2 regions of the Salinivibrio sp. YCSC6 genome follow, and region 1 is predicted to be linked to the other one. Evidence: predicted binding sites of a transcription regulator. Region 1 holds the regulator's gene; the other holds the start of a gene.
What was found. The regulator CRP, encoded in region 1, controls carbon source genes, mostly activating them, when cyclic AMP is high. The targets are predictions, from matches to a motif close to TGTGANNNNNNTCACA.
Positions count from the first base shown of each region.

Region 2: E8E00_RS16640 (CidA/LrgA family protein) is a predicted target of CRP. The motif match lies at 1,209-1,224, and genes of this name have one in related genera.

Region 1 is NZ_CP039516.1:2,639,899-2,656,441, forward strand. It holds gene E8E00_RS12300 (ABC transporter ATP-binding protein) at 1-264, shown strand, start outside; gene E8E00_RS12305 (TIGR02444 family protein) at 207-752, shown strand; gene E8E00_RS12310 (hydrolase) at 739-1,701, shown strand; gene E8E00_RS12315 (YheU family protein) at 1,849-2,067, shown strand; gene E8E00_RS12320 (phosphoribulokinase) at 2,127-2,996, shown strand; gene crp (cAMP-activated global transcriptional regulator CRP) at 3,248-3,880, shown strand; gene E8E00_RS12330 (hypothetical protein) at 4,010-4,876, shown strand; gene E8E00_RS12335 (DUF1338 domain-containing protein) at 4,928-5,722, opposite strand; gene astD (succinylglutamate-semialdehyde dehydrogenase) at 5,733-7,211, opposite strand; gene astA (arginine N-succinyltransferase) at 7,214-8,236, opposite strand; gene E8E00_RS12350 (aspartate aminotransferase family protein) at 8,266-9,483, opposite strand; gene E8E00_RS12355 (aminodeoxychorismate/anthranilate synthase component II) at 9,776-10,351, opposite strand; gene E8E00_RS12360 (ExeM/NucH family extracellular endonuclease) at 10,449-12,788, opposite strand; gene trpS (tryptophan--tRNA ligase) at 12,988-14,001, opposite strand; gene E8E00_RS12370 (phosphoglycolate phosphatase) at 14,062-14,742, opposite strand; gene rpe (ribulose-phosphate 3-epimerase) at 14,748-15,422, opposite strand; gene E8E00_RS12380 (DUF2970 domain-containing protein) at 15,571-15,759, shown strand; gene dam (adenine-specific DNA-methyltransferase) at 15,773-16,543, opposite strand, start outside.
Region 2 is NZ_CP039517.1:629,777-634,075, reverse strand. It holds gene E8E00_RS16650 (hypothetical protein) at 1-123, shown strand, start outside; gene E8E00_RS16645 (LysR family transcriptional regulator) at 212-1,114, opposite strand; gene E8E00_RS16640 (CidA/LrgA family protein) at 1,244-1,675, shown strand; gene E8E00_RS16635 (LrgB family protein) at 1,682-2,392, shown strand; gene msrB (peptide-methionine (R)-S-oxide reductase MsrB) at 2,513-3,658, shown strand; gene E8E00_RS16625 (ABC transporter substrate-binding protein) at 3,731-4,299, opposite strand, start outside.

The DNA.
Region 1 (16,543 bases):
GCAGAACTTCGCCAAAAAACCGCGCCACTTCGTAAAAAAATTGACAGCCTAGACACAAAAATCGAACAGCTCTCTGCCATTATTGCCGATGCAGAGACCAAACTGGCCGACCCAACAATTTATGGCGCAGACCAAAAAGCCCAACTCGCGGAACAATTACAACGCCAGGCTGATGCCAAATCAGCGCTGGAAGAGGTAGAGCAAGAATGGATGGAGCGACAGGAAGAACTGGAAGCCATGGAGGCGGCATTCAATCAAGCCTAATTCCCGGCCAAGCGAATGCAGCCGACCTGTGGCAGTTTTGTTTGCAACACTATGGCAAGCAAGACGTCAAACAGGCGTGTCTTAAATTGCAAGATCAGCATCAGGGTAACGTCAACCTTGCCCTGTTGCTGGCTTGGTTGGAAAGCCATGGCTATGGCCTTGCCCCAGAGAGCCTCAGCCAACTTAAACAATCGCTCAGCCGCTCTGAGCATTTGCTGATTGCCTACCGCAACCTACGTCGCGATATCAAACCGCGCGTTGGCGCGGGACAATATAAAAAAATGCTGAATTTCGAGCTCAGCCTCGAGAAGTTCCAACAACAAGACCTCATCCACGCCTTGAATCAACAAACATGGCTGACCGAGTCGCCCTCGCCGTTGGCGTATTATTGCCGTCAGCTCTCGCCCTCGGCCAAATCGCTCTATCCCGCTCTGCGCGCCAGTGTGATCAAAGACGATGAGCAAGGAGACGCTGATGACGCCCTTTGAACCGATTCCCAGCGCCCGTAATCCTCATCTACAAACCATCATGCCACGGCTGATGCGGCGGCAACCCGTGATCTCTCCTTTATGGCAGCAGCTGGATTTACCGGATGGTGATTTCGTCGATCTCGCTTGGACACAGACGCCTCAGCCCGGCCAACCGATAGTGGTCCTTTTTCATGGCCTCGCTGGCAGTTTTCATAGCCCGTACGCGAATGGATTACTGGCTGCTTTTCAGCGCCAAGGCTGGTGCGGTGTGGTGATGCACTTTCGTAGTTGCAGTGGCCGCTTAAACCGCGTCCCGCGCACTTATCACTCAGGCGAGACACAGGATGCGCGCTATTTTTTGACCACATTACGCATGCGTTATCCTCAGCATCCCATTCATGCCGTGGGCGTATCGCTAGGCGGCAACATGCTGGTGCGCTATTTGGCAGAGTATGCGGACGATCCGATTGTCTCCAGTGGCTGCGCAGTGTCACCCCCCTTAGACCTTGCCGCCTGCTCGTTACGCATTCAGCAAGGGTTCTCACGTGTCTACCAAGCGTACCTACTCCGCTCGATGCGGCAAACCCTGTCAGATAAGCTCACGCGACACGCCCAAGTGGGTCGTTGGCAAGCTGGCGAGCAGCCCCGTATTTCGACCTTATTCGAGTTTGATCAAACCGTCACCGCACCACTGCATGGGTTTGAGGACGCACATCATTACTACCAGCAATGCAGTGGCCTATCCGTGTTGCCTGCGATCCGCGCCCCTTTGACCATCATTCATGCCAAAGACGATCCTTTTATGACTGATGCGGTGATCCCAACCACGCCATTACCGGCCAATATACGCTATCAACTCACTGACCATGGCGGACATGTTGGGTTTGTCACTGGCCGTTGGCGTGCACCGCGTTTATGGTTGGAAGAGGCAGTGCCCGCGTGGATAGCTGAGCAACTCGACACCTGATGCCCCAATCGTCACGATAAATTGTGATTAAATCGACATAGATGCACTGCACCTACACGCATAATTCGGTAAAATGGGAGCTAATTCACAACCTAAGCATGGAGATGGCGTCCGTGCCATCCCGATGTCAGCAAAAGGTGATGTAGTATGATGGTTCCATGGCAATCTGTGCCAGCCGAAACCTTGACCAATTTAATTGAACACTTTGTGTTGCGGGAAGGGACAGATTACGGTGAGCAGGAAGTCAGCTTTGCTGAGAAAGTTGAACAAGTGCGTGAACAATTAAAATCCGGCGACGCCGTGATTGTATACTCTGAGCTGCATGAGACAGTGGATATTCGTCGTCAGCGCGATCTCAGACCGTAACACCGCCTCACCTTGTGGGCTGCGGTGTAAATTCAGACTGATCAATGACAGGGCTCGTCATGTCGGCTAAACACCCAATCATCGCTGTGACCGGTTCATCCGGCGCAGGCACAACCACGACCTCCGAAGCGTTTCGTAAGATGTTCAATATGATGAACATCAAAGCCTCTTGGTTAGAGGGCGATAGCTTTCACCGCTTCACGCGGCCAGAAATGGATGTTGAGATCCGTAAAGCCCGTGAACAAGGTCGTCATATTAGCTACTTTGGCCCCACGGCCAACGACTTCCCACGCCTTGAGCAATTTTTTAAAGAATATGGCGAACAAGGCACAGGTAAATACCGTCGTTATCTACACACCTTTGATGAAGCCGTGCCTTATAACCAAATGCCGGGCACCTTCACCCCCTGGCAAGATCTGCCTGAAAATACCGACGTATTATTTTATGAAGGCTTGCATGGCGGGGTGGTGGATGGTGACGTCAATGTCGCCCAACATGTTGATTTACTGATCGGCATGGTGCCTATCGTTAACTTGGAGTGGATTCAAAAGTTTGTCCGCGATACGCGCGACCGAGGCCATTCCCGCGAGGCTGTCACGGACTCGATCGTGCGCTCCATGGATGATTATTTGCACTACATTACGCCGCAGTTTTCTCGCACACATATTAACTTCCAACGTGTCCCGACCGTAGACACATCCAACCCGCTGAATGCAAAAGGGATCCCTTCACTCGACGAAAGCTTTGTTGTGATCCGCTTTCGTGGCATGAAGAACGTCGATTTTCCTTATTTACTGCAAATGATCAGTGGCGCCTTTATGTCTCGGCACAACACGCTGGTCGTGCCCGGCGGTAAAATGGGATTTGCGATGGAGCTGATTATTCGCCCCTTGATCCAACAGTTGATTGAGAAAGGCAAGATAGGTTAACCGCCGTAGCGCACTTAACGTGTATTACTTCTCAGGTCGTGATCTTAGCCACATTTTTGCCGATTTTTTAGGCGGTTGGCTTAGATCAAAATCAAGAAATCCAGATAGAAAAAAGATACACTCTTGTTAACATACAGTGAGCTTGTAGCCTGCGCCAAGACCTCGTATTCTGTGCATTGGACTGATGGGTTTCCATTCAGACAAAGACAGGACGTCGTTGCCGGGCAACACATGCAGAGGAAATAAGTTATATGGTTCCAGGAAAACCTCAAACAGACCCTACACTCGAGTGGTTCCTTTCACATTGTCATATTCACAAGTACCCGTCCAAAAGTACTCTGATCCATGCAGGGGAAAAGGCGGAGACCTTGTACTACATCGTGAAAGGTTCTGTGGCCGTACTAATCAAAGATGAAGAAGGCAAGGAGATGATCCTGTCTTACCTTAACCAAGGTGACTTCATCGGCGAACTTGGTCTGTTCGAAGAGGACCAAGAGCGCACCGCATGGGTACGTGCGAAATCACCTTGCGAAGTAGCAGAAATTTCATTCAAGAAATTCCGCCAGCTGATCCAAGTTAACCCAGACATTTTGATGCGTCTATCCTCTCAGATGGCGCGTCGCCTGCAAGTGACCAGCCAGAAAGTGGGAGACCTTGCCTTCCTGGACGTGACCGGCCGCATTGCGCAGACCCTACTGAACTTGGCGAAGCAACCTGACGCCATGACTCACCCTGACGGCATGCAAATCAAGATCACGCGTCAAGAGATTGGTCAGATTGTTGGCTGTTCGCGTGAGACAGTTGGGCGTATCCTTAAAATGCTGGAAGAGCAGAACCTTATCTCAGCTCACGGTAAAACCATTGTGGTTTACGGCACACGCTAATCCTCGCGTGTTGCGACAAAACCGGCGCTTTTGCGTCGGTTTTTTTATTTTTATTGACTGGAAACTCATTACCTAAGTTCTACACTTCAGAAACGACCCATCTAACAACTGATTAACAGGATGTCGTTTATGAGAAGCTTACGTCAAACCCTTGCTGCATTGCTACTCGCGGCGGTTTCTTCAACTGCTGCGGCGAATATCACCATTGTCCATCCAGAACCACGGGCTGGCTCTGCCCTCGATTTATACGCTATCGACTTGATTGAGTTTTTAGCGGAAAAATCAGGTGAGTCTGTCACTTTACAGGCCTTTCAAGGCCAAATTGGCTCTCAGTCTCGTAAAGTGGAAATGCTAAAACAAGGACGACTGACGGTAGATTGGCTCGGGGCCGACCGTACCCTTGAGTCAGAGTTACTTCCCATCCGTTATCCAGTCTTTCGGGGTCTATTAGGCCATCGCTTGTTCATTACCAATCAAGCCACCGAACCCAAGCTTGCACAAATCAGTGACCAAGCTGGGCTCAATAATCTGACCATGATCCAAGGGCAAGGCTGGGCGGATGTGAAGGTCTTGCAGTCGGCGGGATTTCGGGTTCGAGAAATCTCAAGCTTTGAGAATATCTTTAAAGGCGTCGATACCGGACGGGCCGACCTCTTCCCGCGTGCGCTTATCGAACCTTTTAGCGAGCTGGCAGAGCGACCTCAATATACAAATCTGTTGGTTGATCCGCACTTAATGCTAATCTACCGCTTCCCAATGTTCTTGTTTGTATCGCCCCAAAACCCAGAGGTAGCGACCATGCTCAACGATGCCTTTGCGGCCGCCTATCAAGACGGATCCTTCATCGAATTTTTTGAGAATGCCCCTCTGGTAAAAGAGACCTTTGAGAAAGCCAATATTGGTGAGCGCACCTTTATTCGGGTCGACAACCCACATCTGAGTAATGAGACTCAGGCAATTGACGATACATTCTGGCTCGATATTGAAAGTCGCTAAACACCGCCAACCAAAAAAGGAGAGCATCGCTCTCCTTTTCTTCTCTCGCCACTATTGATGCGTACTTTCAAAAATTTTATCGGCCGAGGCGGCGACAAAACCTTGATAAAGTTCACCGTCCGGAAGCGGATACCGTTTCGCAAACTCGTAGAAACCACCCGGAATATCATGGCGTGCATCGCTAAATTGCACCGGCACGCGATCAGCCATCGTCGAGGATTGCTCCAAAAAGACTGACGCATCCCCTTTGACCTCCCCGCCAGATTCGTTAATGGTAAACCCATTTTGGCGCAAGGTATCGTTGACCGCTTGACAGCTATCATGGTTATTCAGCTGATTCACACTGACCGTAAAGTGGTTCGCCCCATAGCCATGCGCTGCCACCCAAGCTGCATATTCACTTTCATCTGCTAACGTCTTGTAGGTTTGCCAGTCCAAGTCCCACAAACGTCCTTGATGAAGAAAATCGCTCCCTTTCAGCGCATCATCATCCACATTCGCCACTAAGTCGCGCACGATAGATTGCAATGTTGTCGAGCATTGGCCCACCATCAATTCACTAATAAACACTTTCGGCATCAAGGGATCGGGATGCTCGTAGTGACGTGCGTTGAGCTTCTTCGCTTCAAAGGTATACTCACCTTTCGGCTCATAGCCCAACGCAATAAAAGGACGGGCAAGCTTGTCCAGCCCTACATTAGGCAGTGCAAAGGTGCGCAGTGCAATGTGATCATTGATCAGGGGTTGGCCTTCTTCGAGCAACCCATGCACTTTCTGCGCAGAAGGGCAAAGACGCTGGGTGTAGTCTTGCCACAATCTGTCAAATAACGCTTGGCAACTATCCATGTTGTTCTCCTTAATCAAGAGGCGTGATCCCCGGCGCAAAGCTCTCGGGCAAGGTGACCTGCTCGCCTTCCATCGATGCCATAGGGTAGGCACAATAATCGGCGGCATAATAAGCACTTGGACGCAGGTTACCCGACGCGCCCGGACCACCAAATGGTGCATCCCCACTGGCACCGGTCAATTGACGGTTACGGTTTACAATACCGGCGCGAATATGGTCAAGGAAGTATTGCCATTCACCATCGTCGTCACTGATAAGGCCTGCCGATAAGCCATAGCGGGTATCATTCGCTTTCGTCAATGCATCAGCCATATCGGTGTAACGCTGCACCTGCAATAAAGGACCGAAGTATTCTTCATCGGGTAACTCGGCGATCCCGCTAACATCAATGATCCCCGGCGAGATCACGGCATCATGGCGATGTTCACACGCCACGACTGGCTTGCCTCCGAGATCGATCAGTTTTTGCTGAGTGGCTAAGATCCCTTCGGCCGCCGCCACAGAGATCTGTGCGCCCATAAATGGCGCCGGATCATCGAACTGGCCGCCCACACGGATCGTTTTAGTCCACGCCGCTAAGCGCGCCAAGATCTTGTCACCCACCTCCCCTTCAGGAAGAAGCAGACGACGTGCACAGGTACAACGCTGACCGGCACTGAGGTAAGCCGATTGAATAATGGTATAAACCGTGGCATCCACACCACTGTGTTTATCACTGATAACCAGTGGGTTATTGCCCCCCATTTCCAATGCCAGCATTTTGTCCGGTTGGCCGGCAAACTGGCGATGGAGGATGTGTCCGGTGTTGGCGCTCCCGGTAAATAGAAGGCCATCAATACCTCGAGCTTGTGCTAGCGCTTCGCCGGTATCACGGCCCCCTTGCACCAAGTTAATTAGCCCAGCAGGTAGACCGGCTTCTAACCAGTAGCCAAGAGTTTGTTCAGCCACTTTAGGCGTCAGTTCAGACGGTTTGAAAACCACACTGTTTCCGGCCAATAGTGCCGGGACAATATGGCCATTAGGCAAGTGACCGGGGAAATTATACGGCCCAAACACTGCCATCACACCAAGGGGGCGATGACGCAGTACAGCTTGCGTGCCATTGACGTCTTTTTCCCGCGATCCTGTACGTTCATGGTAAGCGCGCAGCGAAATGGCAATTTTACCCACCATGGCGCCCACTTCGGTTTTGGTTTCCCAAAACGGCTTACCGGTTTCTTCAGCGATGGTACGCGCCAGATCGTCGGTATTGGCTTTCACAATTTCAGCGAAGCGTTCTACCAAGGCTTGGCGCTCGGCAAAATCGGTATTCCGCCAAGTAAGAAAGGCTTGTCGTGCCGCGCTTACCGCTTGTTCAACCTGCGGTTTCGTAGCTTCATTGCCTTGCCAAATACAACGGCTATCAAAAGGGTTTAGCGAAGTCATGACGTCGCCTTCACCCGGCGTCCATTCACCATTGATCAAATGGCCTGCGGTTTGATGTGTCATCCTTACTCCTCCATCGCGATCAAACGGAGTCGATCGCCGTCTTTAACTTGCAGCGCTTCGGCAACCTCTGGCGCAATCACGACGTGATTGGTTTCCGGATCAAGTGCCGCTTTCGCCGCAGTTGCGCGGAAGCCCGCAAAATCGGTATTCGAAATTAAGTAGTGCTGAGCACTGCTATGCTCACGCACGCTAGCAGTCGCATTAAATGAATGGCGGACCGATTCGATATTGTGGCGCAAACACTCGACCGTTGGACCGGCATCAAAGATGTCGACATATCCTCGACACGAAAAGCCTTCTTTCTCCAACAGACGCAGTGCCGGCCGTGTTTTCGGGTGCACCTGTCCAATCACAGCACGCGCTTCTTCACTCAACAGACTGACGTAAATCGGCAACTTAGGCATTAAATCGGCAATAAACCCTTTCGCACCGATACCGGTTAGGTAATCGGCCAAAGTAAAGTCAATCGAAAAGAAGTTGTCCTTAAGCCACTGCCAGAACGGCGAGTTGCCATCATCATCAGACACGCCACGCATTTCGGCAAACACCACATCCGCAAAGCGCTCAGGAAACTCGGCGAGCATCAAGAAGCGACACTTGGAAAGCAGTTTACCGTTGAGGCCACCCCGAAACTCAGGACGCAAAAACAGGGTGCAAATTTCCGTTGCTCCGGTGTAGTTATTGCCAAACGTCAGCACTTCAACAATGTTATGGACATTGAGCTTGCGCGATGAATGCACCACTTTGGTTAAGTGATAACTATAAAAGGGATTATCGAGGCCGATTGCCGCCTCGATCCCTGTGGTACCTGCAACCTCGCCCGTTTCGGTATCTTCGGCCACCATCAGGTAGCCTTCCATGCCCGGGCTAGTGACATGCTTGGCAAAGCTTTCTAGCGAATTGTTGATACGTCCTTGTAGCAAATCGGCATCAACCGGCAATGAGGTAAATCCATGACCGGACTCTTCCGCACACAACATCAGTGCATCAAAATCTGACGCACGGATAGGCCGAATAACTAACATCTCAAATCCCTCCGAGTGTAAAGGCCGCCTTATGCAGCAACGACCTTCGCAATAGCACGATCAAGGCGCGCCATGCCTTCTTCAATATCCGCTTTGGTAATCACCAATGATGGGGTGAAACGCACCACATTCGGGCCCGCGACCAGCACCAGCAAGCCTTCCTCACCTGCCGCCACTAAGATGTCACGCGCACGCCCTTCCCACGCTTTGTTGAGTGCTGCGCCAAGCAACAAACCTTTACCGCGCACTTCACTGAAGATGCCGTATTTATCGTTAATCGCTTCTAGGCCATCGCGGAACCACTGTTCGCGCTCAATAACACCGTCAAGGACCTCGGGTTTGGTCACTTCTTCCACCACCGCTTCTGCGACCGCACATGCCAAGGGGTTACCGCCATAGGTTGAGCCATGCGTCCCCGGTTTCATGTGTGCCGCCAGGGCTTCGGTGGTCAACATGGCACCAATTGGGATCCCCCCACCCAGTGATTTAGCGGTGGCTAAGATATCGGGAGCGACGCCCGATTGTTGATACGCATAGAAGGTGCCCGTACGGCCGTTACCGGTTTGCACTTCATCGAAGATCAGCAAGGCATTGTGTTTGTCACACAGCTCACGTACACCTTCCAAGAAACCCGGCTCTGGAGGAATAATGCCGCCTTCACCTTGCAGTGGCTCCATCATCACCGCACAAGTGCGATCAGAGATATGGTCAGCCAGCGCGGCTAAGTCATTGTATGGCAGGTGGGTAATATCACCCGGCTTAGGACCAAAACCGTCAGAATAAGCCGGTTGACCGCCCACGGTGACCGTGAAGAAGGTGCGACCATGGAAACCTTTGCTAAACGCAATGATTTCGCTTTTATGCTCTCCGTGTTCTTCTTTTGCCCAGCGGCGTGCCAACTTTAGTGCTGCTTCGTTCGCTTCGGCGCCAGAGTTTGCGTAGAAAACACGATCCGCAAATGACAGCTCAGTGAGGCGCTTTGCGAGACGCAATGCAGGTGCATTCGTCATGACGTTGCTTAAGTGCCAAAGCTTTTGAGCTTGCTCAGTCAACGCATCCACCATGACGGGATGACAATGGCCCAAACAGCTCACCGCAATCCCACCCGCAAAGTCGACGTACTCTTGCCCTTCTTGGTCCCAAATGCGGGAGCCTTTGCCGTGATCTGGGATCATGGGCATCGGGTTGTAGCAAGGTACCATCACTTCATCAAAGAGTTTACGTTCTACTTTTTTGTCCATCGTCATCACTCAATCCTTCTGTGTTTTTTCCATGACGCATAGTATTTACATTCTTTTAACCGCGGCAATAGCAGATTATTTTTTCTTTTCAGCAGAATAACAAATACCATGCAGATTAGAGATATAGTTATGCACAAAGTGTGAGGCGAAAGAAGCGCCTAATCAGCAAGGCTGAGATGCCTGTAAGGCATGAGTGGTGCGGGATGACGGTGATGGCTGCATAAGGTTGCAGCCACTGATAATCACGTCAGAAAAAACGAAATGTGAAAATAGTGATAAAGATCGCTATTTTTTGTAACTATTGCTGTAAGAAATTCGCCAGTAAGTCATGGCCGTGTTCAGTCAAAATGCTCTCCGGATGGAATTGTACCCCCTCAATTGGCAGGGTTCGGTGCTTCAATCCCATAATGATTTGGCGACCATCGGGCTCAGTGGTGGTTGCTGTCACGGTCAAACAATCAGGCAGGGTTTGCGGGTCAACCACCAACGAGTGATACCGTGTGACGGTAAACGGACTGGGTAAGCGGTTAAATACCCCTTGATGATCATGTTCGACCAAAGACGTCTTACCGTGCATCACCGCATTGGCGCGGATCACCGACGCACCAAAGACCTGTGCAATGGACTGATGGCCAAGACATACGCCTAAAATCGGTATCTGTCCGGCAAAATGGCGAATGACCTCGAGAGAAATCCCCGCCTCATTCGGCGTACAAGGACCAGGAGAGATCACTAAATGGGAGGGCTCCATCGCCTCAATGTCTGCGATAGCCAACTCGTCATTGCGTTTAACACACACGTCCACGCCTAGTTGGCAAAAGTACTGATAGAGGTTGTAGGTAAAGGAGTCGTAATTATCGATGATAAGAAGCACTGTGCTGCGCCATCCGATTGAAAACCGGAATGATGCTAACACAGTGCCTGACAAGCGTCATCCGCGGGCGGTGTTGCCACTGCCCGCAGTGATTAAATTAACGTAGTTGGCAACGGAAGCCGGTGTAACGGACCGACATGGGCTGACTCGCCGGCGCACTGCCACAATGGACGGGGATCAAACCCAGCGCTTTCACAGTGACCTCGATACGATCATCTTTATCAAGCTTCAGCCCTTGTACCAATGGGCTTTGCGTATCAAAGGTGCGTTGTGAGCGCCATTTCATCCAAGCGTGATCAGGACTTTTTTGTCCATTCAGCATCGGAATAATCGGCAAAATACTGCGGTTATTGATGGTAACCGATACAGGCACAACCGGATCCGGATACGCCAAAGACACAATCACAGGGTCGTGATCTGACGAAGAGAACGGATTTGTCGATTTCACCAAATCCCCAGTGTACTGACGACTGTATTCAAACAAGGTACTTTCAACCGAGTTAATGTGCCAGTCTTCCACACCGACGACTTTTTCCGCCAAGCTAGCGCTGGCGATGGCATGGTCGAGACTCCCCAATTCACCCGAGTACGAGTAGGAATAGGCTTTATCACCCAATCGCGCCGTGGCGAGGTTGATATAGCCCAGGCCTTTCTCTACCGCTTGTGCGGTCGGATGCATAGGTACACCGCGAATTTCCGTTCCTGCGGCTGTCATGATATCGCGCTGGTTAGGCTGACGTTGGTAGTCGGTTAATACACGGACCGGATCTTCTTTCGCGTACGCATTGAGATCGCCAAGGATCAATACGTCTCCATCCAGCTGCTGCAGACGATCGCGTAATGTCACTGCCGCGGAGACACGGAAAGCATTACAATGTCCTTGTAAATCTGCTGTATCCGTCTCGAATTCACCCGCGATCCAATCTTCATAACAGCCTGATCCTTTCGACTTAAAGTGGTTAACCACAATGTGTAACGGCTCGCCATTAATGCTAAACGCTTGCAGCAAGCTGTCGCGTTGATACTTGTTAAGTTCACGCGTTTCGCCCTCAGGGTTTTCACCACTTATATACTGCTCGGGCATAGCAACCGCTTGTGCGTCACCGGCTAACGAGACTTTTGCAGGGCGGTAAATCATGCCCACCATGATCGCATCAGAGCCAAAAAACGCGCCCTGATTTTTCACCGCATCGCTGGGTTCAACAAACTGATAATGGTCTGCAGGATCCGCAAACTCTGCGTTGAGGTGGGTCACCAAATCGGCAATGGCGCTTCCAGCTTCAAACCCATTGTTTTCAAGCTCCATCAAGCCAACGATATCAGCATCCATCGCGCGGAGGGCATTGACAATCTTGGTACGTTGGAGCTCAAACTCAGCGGCGGTTTTAGCACCTCGGTTGCAACCACGCTTGGCGTCCGCATGGTCGCGATCTTTACAGGTGACATTTAAGGGACCACCAATGGCGCTGGCACTGGTGAAATAGTTGAGTACGTTAAAGCTTGCCACTTTAATGTCGGTATTCGGTACCGTCGCGGGTGCATCTTGACGATCGTGACGGTGCACAATGTCACCGGCGGTAATGGTGTTGGTCGCCACTAAACGGTACTGATCGTAGCTAAAGCCCATCACGCCAGACAAATGCTCAATACGATCGCCAATACGCAGATAGCCTTGCTCAGCGTCGAGTCCCGGAAAATAGGGAATTTGTCCGTCTTTGGCTTTTTGATCACTTTCGATATAAAGCTGATTCGCCGCATTGTTCGCCGCTAGCGCTTTCGCTTCGTCGGTTAACGCTGGATAAAGTTGCGTGGGTTTAAATAAAGGGGTGCGGTGCGTTAACACCATATTGTTGCGAAACGCGTCGTAGTCAAAGCCAAAATTACGAGTGATCACCAGTTCACTGTCCGCGTCCATGGTCACATACATGCCTTCGTAACGCTCAAGTGCATCCTTTAACGACTCACCGTGATCCACACGAATGGCAGTCGGAGCCAACGGACCATAATACGGGCCCTTAGCGACTTGATTATCGGTCACACCCAACTGCGTATGACCATAATACTCTTTGACCTTACCACTGGCACATAAGGTGTCACCGGGCTGCAAATTGAGAGCATCAGCGTCCCGCAAGTACACAAACAAGCCATCGGACGTGGCGCGATTGCCATCCCCTTGAGGATCTTGAATCCAAACCCCTTTATAAAGGCCTTGAGTCACCGCAGTGACAACACCTTGTACCGCATAGGTTTTATCGGAGCTGTATTTGTCCGCTGGGACTAATGGGCTGCGCTCACCGTCACCTTGGATCGCATAAATGGGCGTGGTGGGCGTCATGCCGCACTGGTAGGTTTGCTCGAGGGGGGCTTTGGCGGCCGCGGGCATGGCGAGTCCCGCCATCATCAATGCTAGCGGCGACCACATCAGTGGCTTTTTCATACCTGTTCCTTCACGTAGTTTGAGTGATTACTCGAATTTCGCGCGCATTATTAACGATGGATACACAGAATGGCGTGATTTGGCTCGCATCAGAAACAGTTACTATTGATGGACTTATAAGAAGTGAGAGTTGGGTTCCGGTCTGATCAAAAAAGCAGCGGTCTATGCCGCTGCTTTTTTATACCGTCATATTCGTGTGCTACACGCGTGGAACAAAACCCACTGCGTCATACACTTTACGCAAGGTTTGCTGTGCGCGTGCCGATGCGTGCTCAGCACCTTTTTGCATCACACTGTCGAGCAGCGCGCGATCAGCGCGGTACTCATGATAACGCGCTTGGAGAGGTTCGAGCATCGCCACCACCGCTTCAGCAGTATCTTTTTTCAGATGGCCATACATTTTGCCTTCGTAGGCTTTTTCTAGTGCGGCAATTGACTCACCGGTCGCCCCGGACAGCAAACCAAGCAAGTTAGAGACACCTGGCTTTTGCTCGATATCAAAATGGACACGCGGTGGCTCTTCCGAGTCGGTAACCGCACGTTTGATTTTCTTGACAATGGCTTTGGGATCTTCGAGCAAACCAATCACGTTATTACGGTTATCATCCGACTTCGACATTTTCTTGGTTGGATCTTGCAGGCTCATCACCCGTGCATTCACATCAGGAATGTAAGGCTCAGGCATGGTAAAGACATCACCGTAACGATTGTTAAAGCGCGTGGCAATATCACGGGCAAGCTCTAGGTGCTGCTTCTGATCATTACCTACAGGCACTTGATTGGTTTGATACAGCAAAATATCTGCCGCCATCAGCACTGGATACCCAAATAGACCGGCGTTGATATTCTCAGCATGACGCTGCGATTTGTCTTTAAACTGGGTCATGCGGTTCAGCTCACCCATTTGGGTGTAACAGTTCAATACCCAGCCCAATTGCGCATGCTCTGGCACGTGCGATTGTACAAACAAGTTACTTTTCTCAGGGCTCACGCCCACCGCCAAGCACAACGCCAACGCATCCAAGGTTGCTTCGCGTAACGCATCCGCATCTTGATGAACGGTAATCGCATGCAAATCCACCACACAGTATTGGCAGTCATAATCATCTTGCATCTGTTCCCACTGACGCAGCGCGCCTAGATAGTTACCGATACTTAGTTCACCCGAGGGCTGCACACCACTCAGTACAATGGGTTTTGAAGATTGACTCATGATGATTAGGTTCCTTTACGCGTTGCCCAACCGGGCGGTAGTTATGTTGCTATATAATCGTTATGCTTGGTGGCTGGCGACCACGGCTTGTAGCTCACTGAATGAATCCAGCACATAGTCAGGACGGCTATCGCTAATCGGTTCACCGTAGTTGTAGCCATAGGTTAACCCGACAGAAGCGATGCCTGCATTCTGGGCTGCCAAAATGTCATTTTTTGAATCACCGACCATCAACATTTGTGCATTGGTTAAGCCATGCTTGTCTCGCAAATGGTGCAACCCTTCTGGGTTTGGCTTGTTGGTCGGTAGGCTATCGCCTCCCAACACATCCGTAAACAAGGCGGCTAATCCTAAGTCTTCTAGGATGGCGGGCACAAATGCCACGGGTTTGTTTGTCACGACACCCAGTTGATAACCTTGCTGATGCAGCGCGGCCAAGGTGTCTTTCACGCCCGGATACAGCACGGTTTTTTCATGGCCGTTATTGTCGTAGTGGAAGTTAAAACGCTCACGGGCACGAGCGACCAAATCGGCATCCAAGTCAGTGGCAAAATCATGACGACGCGACAGCGCACGACGGATCATAATATCGGCACCGTTACCAATCCAACCTGTAACTTGTTCCACCGTCACGGTGGGCATGTCCAAGTCGGCCAGCATCATCTGTAACGCTTGAGTTAAGTCCGGTACGCTGTCGACCAAGGTACCATCGAGGTCGAAGGCAATATAACGAAGGCTCATACTACTTACCTATTTACAGTTGCAAGCGCGGTGCGCATCTCATCAATGGCCGCTTTATAGTCGGGTTGCCCAAAAATCGCAGAACCGGCAACAAACATATCTGCCCCTGCTTGGGCAATCTCGGCGATATTGTCAGCTTTCACACCGCCATCAATTTCCAGTCGGATGTCTCGACCGCTGGCATCAATACGTGCGCGCACGTCACGCAGTTTATCCAAGGTGCTTGGAATAAACGATTGGCCACCAAAACCGGGATTCACGGACATCAACAAAATCATGTCGAGTTTGTCCATCACGTAATCAAGATAATGCAGTGGTGTGGCGGGATTAAATACCAGCCCGGCTTTCATGCCGTGATCTTTAATCAATTGTAAGGTGCGATCGATATGGTCACTGGCTTCAGCATGGAAGGTTATCATATCGGCGCCAGCTTTGGCGAAGTCGGGAATAATGCGGTCAACCGGCTTAACCATGAGGTGCACGTCAATCGGGGCGGTAATGCCGTAATCGCGCAGCGCCTGACAAATCGGCGCGCCAAAGGTGAGATTAGGCACGTAATGGTTATCCATTACATCAAAGTGGATCACATCTGCACCCGCGGCGAGTACCTTCTCTACATCCTCGCCCAAGCGCGCAAAATCTGCTGATAAAATCGATGGCGCGATCAAAAAATCCGTCATAGTTGTCGCCTCACTTGCCAAAAAGTCGCCGCAATTCTACCCGATCTCGCTCGCGCTGTCTTATTCGATCCCGCTTTTCTACCTGAACAGCTGACAAAATACATACCGCCAACTAGGGTTGGATAAGAGCGACAAAAAAGGAGGCATCATGACAACAAAATTAGGCGTTTGGGACGTCATCAAAAGTGTGATTGCCGCGCTTTTTGGTGTGCAGTCCGAGCAAAACCGTCAACGCGATTTTGCTCAAGACTCACCTGCTGCGTACATCGTGATAGGCGTGGTGATGATCGGTGTATTTGTCGCGACCTTGCTTGCCATTGTCGGCATGATTACCTAATGCCACTTTCCTGTTAGGGTTGAGGCGCAAAGAGTGCCAACAGCTCATCCACTTTATTACGCCCATTCCCATTACGGCTAATGGTACGTTTGACTCGTACCACGTTGAAGGTCGCACCACGATATAAACGACGGGTATAAGGGGTGTCGTGGTTTGAAATAAGAACCGGGATCCCACCCGCCATCGCTGCCTGCTCTGCATGCTCGGCCAATAACGCTTGATCATCCAGCGTAAAGCCGTTGGTGGCGTAAGTGGTAAAATTCGCTGTCGCGGTTAAAGGCGCATAAGGAGGATCGCAATACACCACGTCGCCCAGCTTCGCGCGGGCAAAACTTTCCGCATACCCTTCACACACAAACTCTGCCCGTTGTGCTTTTTCGGCAAAAAAGAACAGCTCTTTTTCAGGGAAGTACGGTTTCTTGTAAGACCCAAAGGGAACATTAAATCCACCTTTTTTGTTGTAACGGCACAGGCCATTGAAGCCGTGACGATTCATGTACAAGAAATAGAGCGAGCGAAGATACGGATCTTGCGTGGCATTAAAGTCTTCCCGCACTTGCAAATATTGCGCTTTTTGATTGTAGTCTTGACAGAAAAAGGCGCGTGCATCATCGACAAACCGTGCTGGGGTTTGTTTGATAATGTTATAGAGATTAATCAAGTCGGGATTAATATCAGCCAAGATATAGCGGTCGTAGTCGGTGTTTAAAAACACCGACCCTGCGCCGACAAAAGGCTCGATCAGCGTGTCCCCTTCGGGAAGATGACGGCGAATGTCATCGAC
Region 2 (4,299 bases), on a different replicon from region 1:
GAAGCTCGCGATGTACCTGAGGGTAATGTTGTTTCAGAAATTATATCTGAAATATCATTTAAACTGGCAGAGATGGGGACACATGCAGAGAAGTTTGAGAACCTCCACACAGACCAACAGTAGTCGCACTTAATAAGTGTCGCGAGGCCTACATTTTATTTGAATGTTGCACAATTCCATTTTTCAGCACTAGCTTAGCTAAGGGGGACGGTTATTTCTCCATCACCTCTGTCGACTGACACAACTGCATCCAGGCCTCGGCGGTGCGTGAGACATAACGCTCGCCGTGCCAGACTAACCCCAGTTGCCATTCAATCGCTGGGCTTATTGGTTTCACCAGCAATAACTCACTGTCTTCCAAGCTGGCGCTGAGGCGCTGACATAAGGGCGCAGGTAAGAACGCCACCCCTGCACCACTTTTCACCAAGGCGGCTAAAAAATCCCACTGACTGCTACGCGCGGCAATGGTGGGCTGATAACCATGCTCTTCACAACGGGCAATAATCCGATCGCTTAAGGTAAATTCAGCGCTATATAGATAAAACGGCTCGTCTTTGACTGCCTGCCATGTCAGGCTTTTTTGCGCACGCCACGCGGCTTGGTTAGGTAGCACTGCATAAATGGGGTGAGTTTGTAAGGGTAAGCTTTGCAAGCACTCAGGCTGGGTGTCAGTGAGCATGGTGATTGCCACATCAATCTCACCATTGATCAGCGCTTGTTCGGTGCGCCGCCCACCGTATTCGACAATACTGAGCGCCACGTTCGGATATCGCTGGCGGTATTCACGCAACACGTTGGCGTACAGCGGCCCTATCATCGGTGGCATCCCCAATCTAAGCTGGCCGCGCGCCAATTGGTTGAGATCGTCCAGCTCGGAATTTAGCTGCTCGAACTCAGCAATAATGCTCTGCGCGCGCTGATACACCACCTCACCAGCATCGGTTAACCAAAACCGCCTTCCCTCTCGGTGCAACAACGGCTGACCCACATCTTGCTCAAGGTTACGCACCATTTTACTGATTGTCGGTTGCGTCACATGCAACGACGCCGATGCGGCAGTAAAGCTCTGCTTTTCCACCAAGGCAATAAAATAGCGCAACGCACGAATATCCATAAACAGTCCTTAAAAGCTAATCGTTAATCATGCCATTTTGGCATAGTTTAAATAAAAAAAAGTCACTTTATTCACTCTCTGCCAAGACGTAAACTATGAGCCATCTCACAGATTCTTGGCACGCCTTCGATGCAATTGATTAAAAACGCCTTACTTACCTTACTGCAAGTCTTTGTCTTAGCAGGCATTTGGTTTTTGTCTGATTGGTTGGTCACAACCTTTGCTATTCCACTACCGGCCAACCTCACCGGTATGTTGCTGTTGTTAGGCGCATTGATGTTGAAAATTGTCCGTGCCGATTGGTTGCGCCGCGGGGCGGCGTGGCTGTTAGCCGAGATGTTGCTGTTTTTTGTGCCGGCGGTGGTGGCGGTGGTCAACTACCAAGATTTATTGCTGCAAGAAGGCGGTAAGATCATGGTTGTACTGATTCTCAGTACCGCAATGGTGATTGCGTCAACCGCTTGGGTGGTCGATAAAGTGTATCGTTTTGAGGTTAAAATGGCGCGCCGCCGCAGTAACCATCACCACACGCACCACCCTGATCTAAAACCGGAGTGCTAAGCCATGATGTCTGCGTTACCTGCTTGGCTTCACGCCTCGTTATTAAGCGTTACCTGCTTTTTAATGACCCTTGGCTTTTATTACATGAGTAAATGGCTGTATCGCCGTCATCCCTCCATTCTGGTGATGCCATTGTTGCTCGCGCCCTTGCTAATTGTCGCGGTGGTAGTCGGGTTTAATATTCCGTATCAAGACTACATGGCGCAATCATACTGGCTGCTGTGGCTGCTGGGTCCGGCGACTGTAGCGTTTGCGATCCCTGTGTATGATAACCGCGCGCTCATCCGCCGCCATTGGTTATCCCTGTCAATCGGTGTCACCGTGTCGGTGCTGGTCGCGATTACCAGTACTGTGGTGCTAGCACGGGTGTTTGAGCTGTCTGAATTGCTGCAACGCAGTTTGGCGATGCGCTCAATCACCACCCCTTTTGCCGTAGAAGCCACCAAAGCGATTGGCGGGCAAAGCGATCTCACTGCGCTGTTTGTGGTTCTCACTGGGGTGATTGGCATGGCGATTGGTGAAAGTATTCTGACCGTGATTGCAATTCGCTCACGCTTAGGACGCGGCGCAAGTTTGGGAGCATCAGCACACGGAGCAGGCACCGCTAAAGCTTATCAAATAGGCCATGCCGAAGGGGTGGTGTCGAGTGTGGTGATGATGATTGCTGGCATGGTCACTGTGTTGCTTGCCCCTGTGTTGGGTCAGCTGCTTTGGTAGGTGATCGCTAAGGGCTTTTCTGCGCTACGTTATCTGTAACAACAGAAAAGTGGGAGAGGATGAAAGTTTCTGCTTGGCGCGCAGGTCTTTATCCTCACCAACCCCAATAACGAGGCGATCATGAAACAGCACAAATCAATGTGGCGCGTTATCGCGTTTACAGCGTTCAGTTTGCTATCGATAGCAAGTTATGCGGCGGTGAAAGATACCGCCACCACAGACCAAGGTTACCAAAAAGCGACCCTTGCGGGCGGCTGCTTTTGGTGTACAGAATCTGATCTTGAAAAGCTCAACGGTGTGATTGATGTGGTGTCTGGCTACTCAGGCGGTGAGCTGGAAAATCCCACCTATAAAGAGGTTTCGTCCGGCACCAGTGGACACATTGAGGTGATTGATGTCACCTATGATCCTAACGTCGTGAATTATGAACAGGTGCTGGATCAGTTTTTCCGTCATATCGACCCCACCGATGACCAAGGCTCGTTCGTTGACCGTGGCCCGCAATATCGTCCCGCGATCTTTTATCGCTCTGAAACACAAAAGCAAATTGCCGCGAAGTTTATGGCGGAGATTGAAGCGTTAGGCGTGTTTAAAAAGCCGCTGAAAACCGAGTTGATCCCGTTTGAGAAATTCTGGCCCGCAGAAAGTTATCATCAGGATTACTACAAAAACCACAGTATTCGCTATAGCTACTATCGCTATGCATCAGGGCGTGACCAGTATCTGGACGAGATTTTTGGTGATGATCGCAAAGACAACCCGGTCACCTTGCGTGAGATGATTGATGCGCAAAAAGCGGAAGAGATGACATCAACGAACACCCGCTACTCGCGCCCCTCGGATGAAAAAATCCGCGCGATGTTGTCAGACATTGAATACGAAGTCACTCAAGAAGACGGCACTGAACCCGCGTTCCGCAATCGATATTGGGACAACAAGCAAGCGGGGATTTATGTGGATATCGTATCGGGCGAGCCGCTGTTCTCCTCTACTCATAAATACAAATCCGGTACGGGCTGGCCAAGCTTCACGCAGCCCATTAATGAGCAGTATGTGGTTACCAAGCCGGATAACTCCCTGTTCTACACGCGCACCGAGGTCCGCAGCAAGGTCGCCGATTCGCACCTTGGCCATGTATTTGAGGATGGTCCCGCCCCCACCGGCTTGCGCTATTGCATGAACTCAGCCGCGATGCGCTTTGTGCCCGTCGATAAAATGGCCGATGCCGGTTATGAGGATTATCTCTATCTGTTTGAGAGCCAATAAAGTTAACGCCGACACGAAAACGCCCCAGCGAGTTCTCACTGGGGCGTTTTTTATATGTGAATGATTAAACAATCAGTTCGCCGGTTTTTGTTCAGGCGGCGTTTGACCGTATTTTTCAAAAATGGCACTGACTTCGCCTGAGGTAACCATTTGCTGAATAGTCCGCTCAAACTCAGGGAAATAATTCGCCACCGGTGATTTTTTCGGGATGCTGACATAGCGTCCATTATAAAAACGGTCAACAAAATTAGCTTGAGTGAACGCACTCACCGCAGTGAACTTATCAATATCATGACTGGAAGATGTCACTGCCACATCAATGCGCCCGTTTTCCAGCACCTTGATAATTTGTTCCGTGTCGTTGTAATAGCGACGCTTAAGATCGTCAGTATTGTTAAATAAATCGGAGTAGAAGCTATCACGCAGTGCGCCGATCCGATACTGCTTTAGCTCTTCAAAACTGTTGATTTGCTGGTTAACGTTTGGACCGATGATATAAAACACTTCACGGACGCTGTAACCATACGGAACGGCATTCAAAAAGGCCTCACGCTCATTGTTCATCGAATGACGCGGAATAATATCAACTTCCCCAACTTCGGCCACGTTGATCGTTCTTGCCCAAGGTACCGTTGACCAAT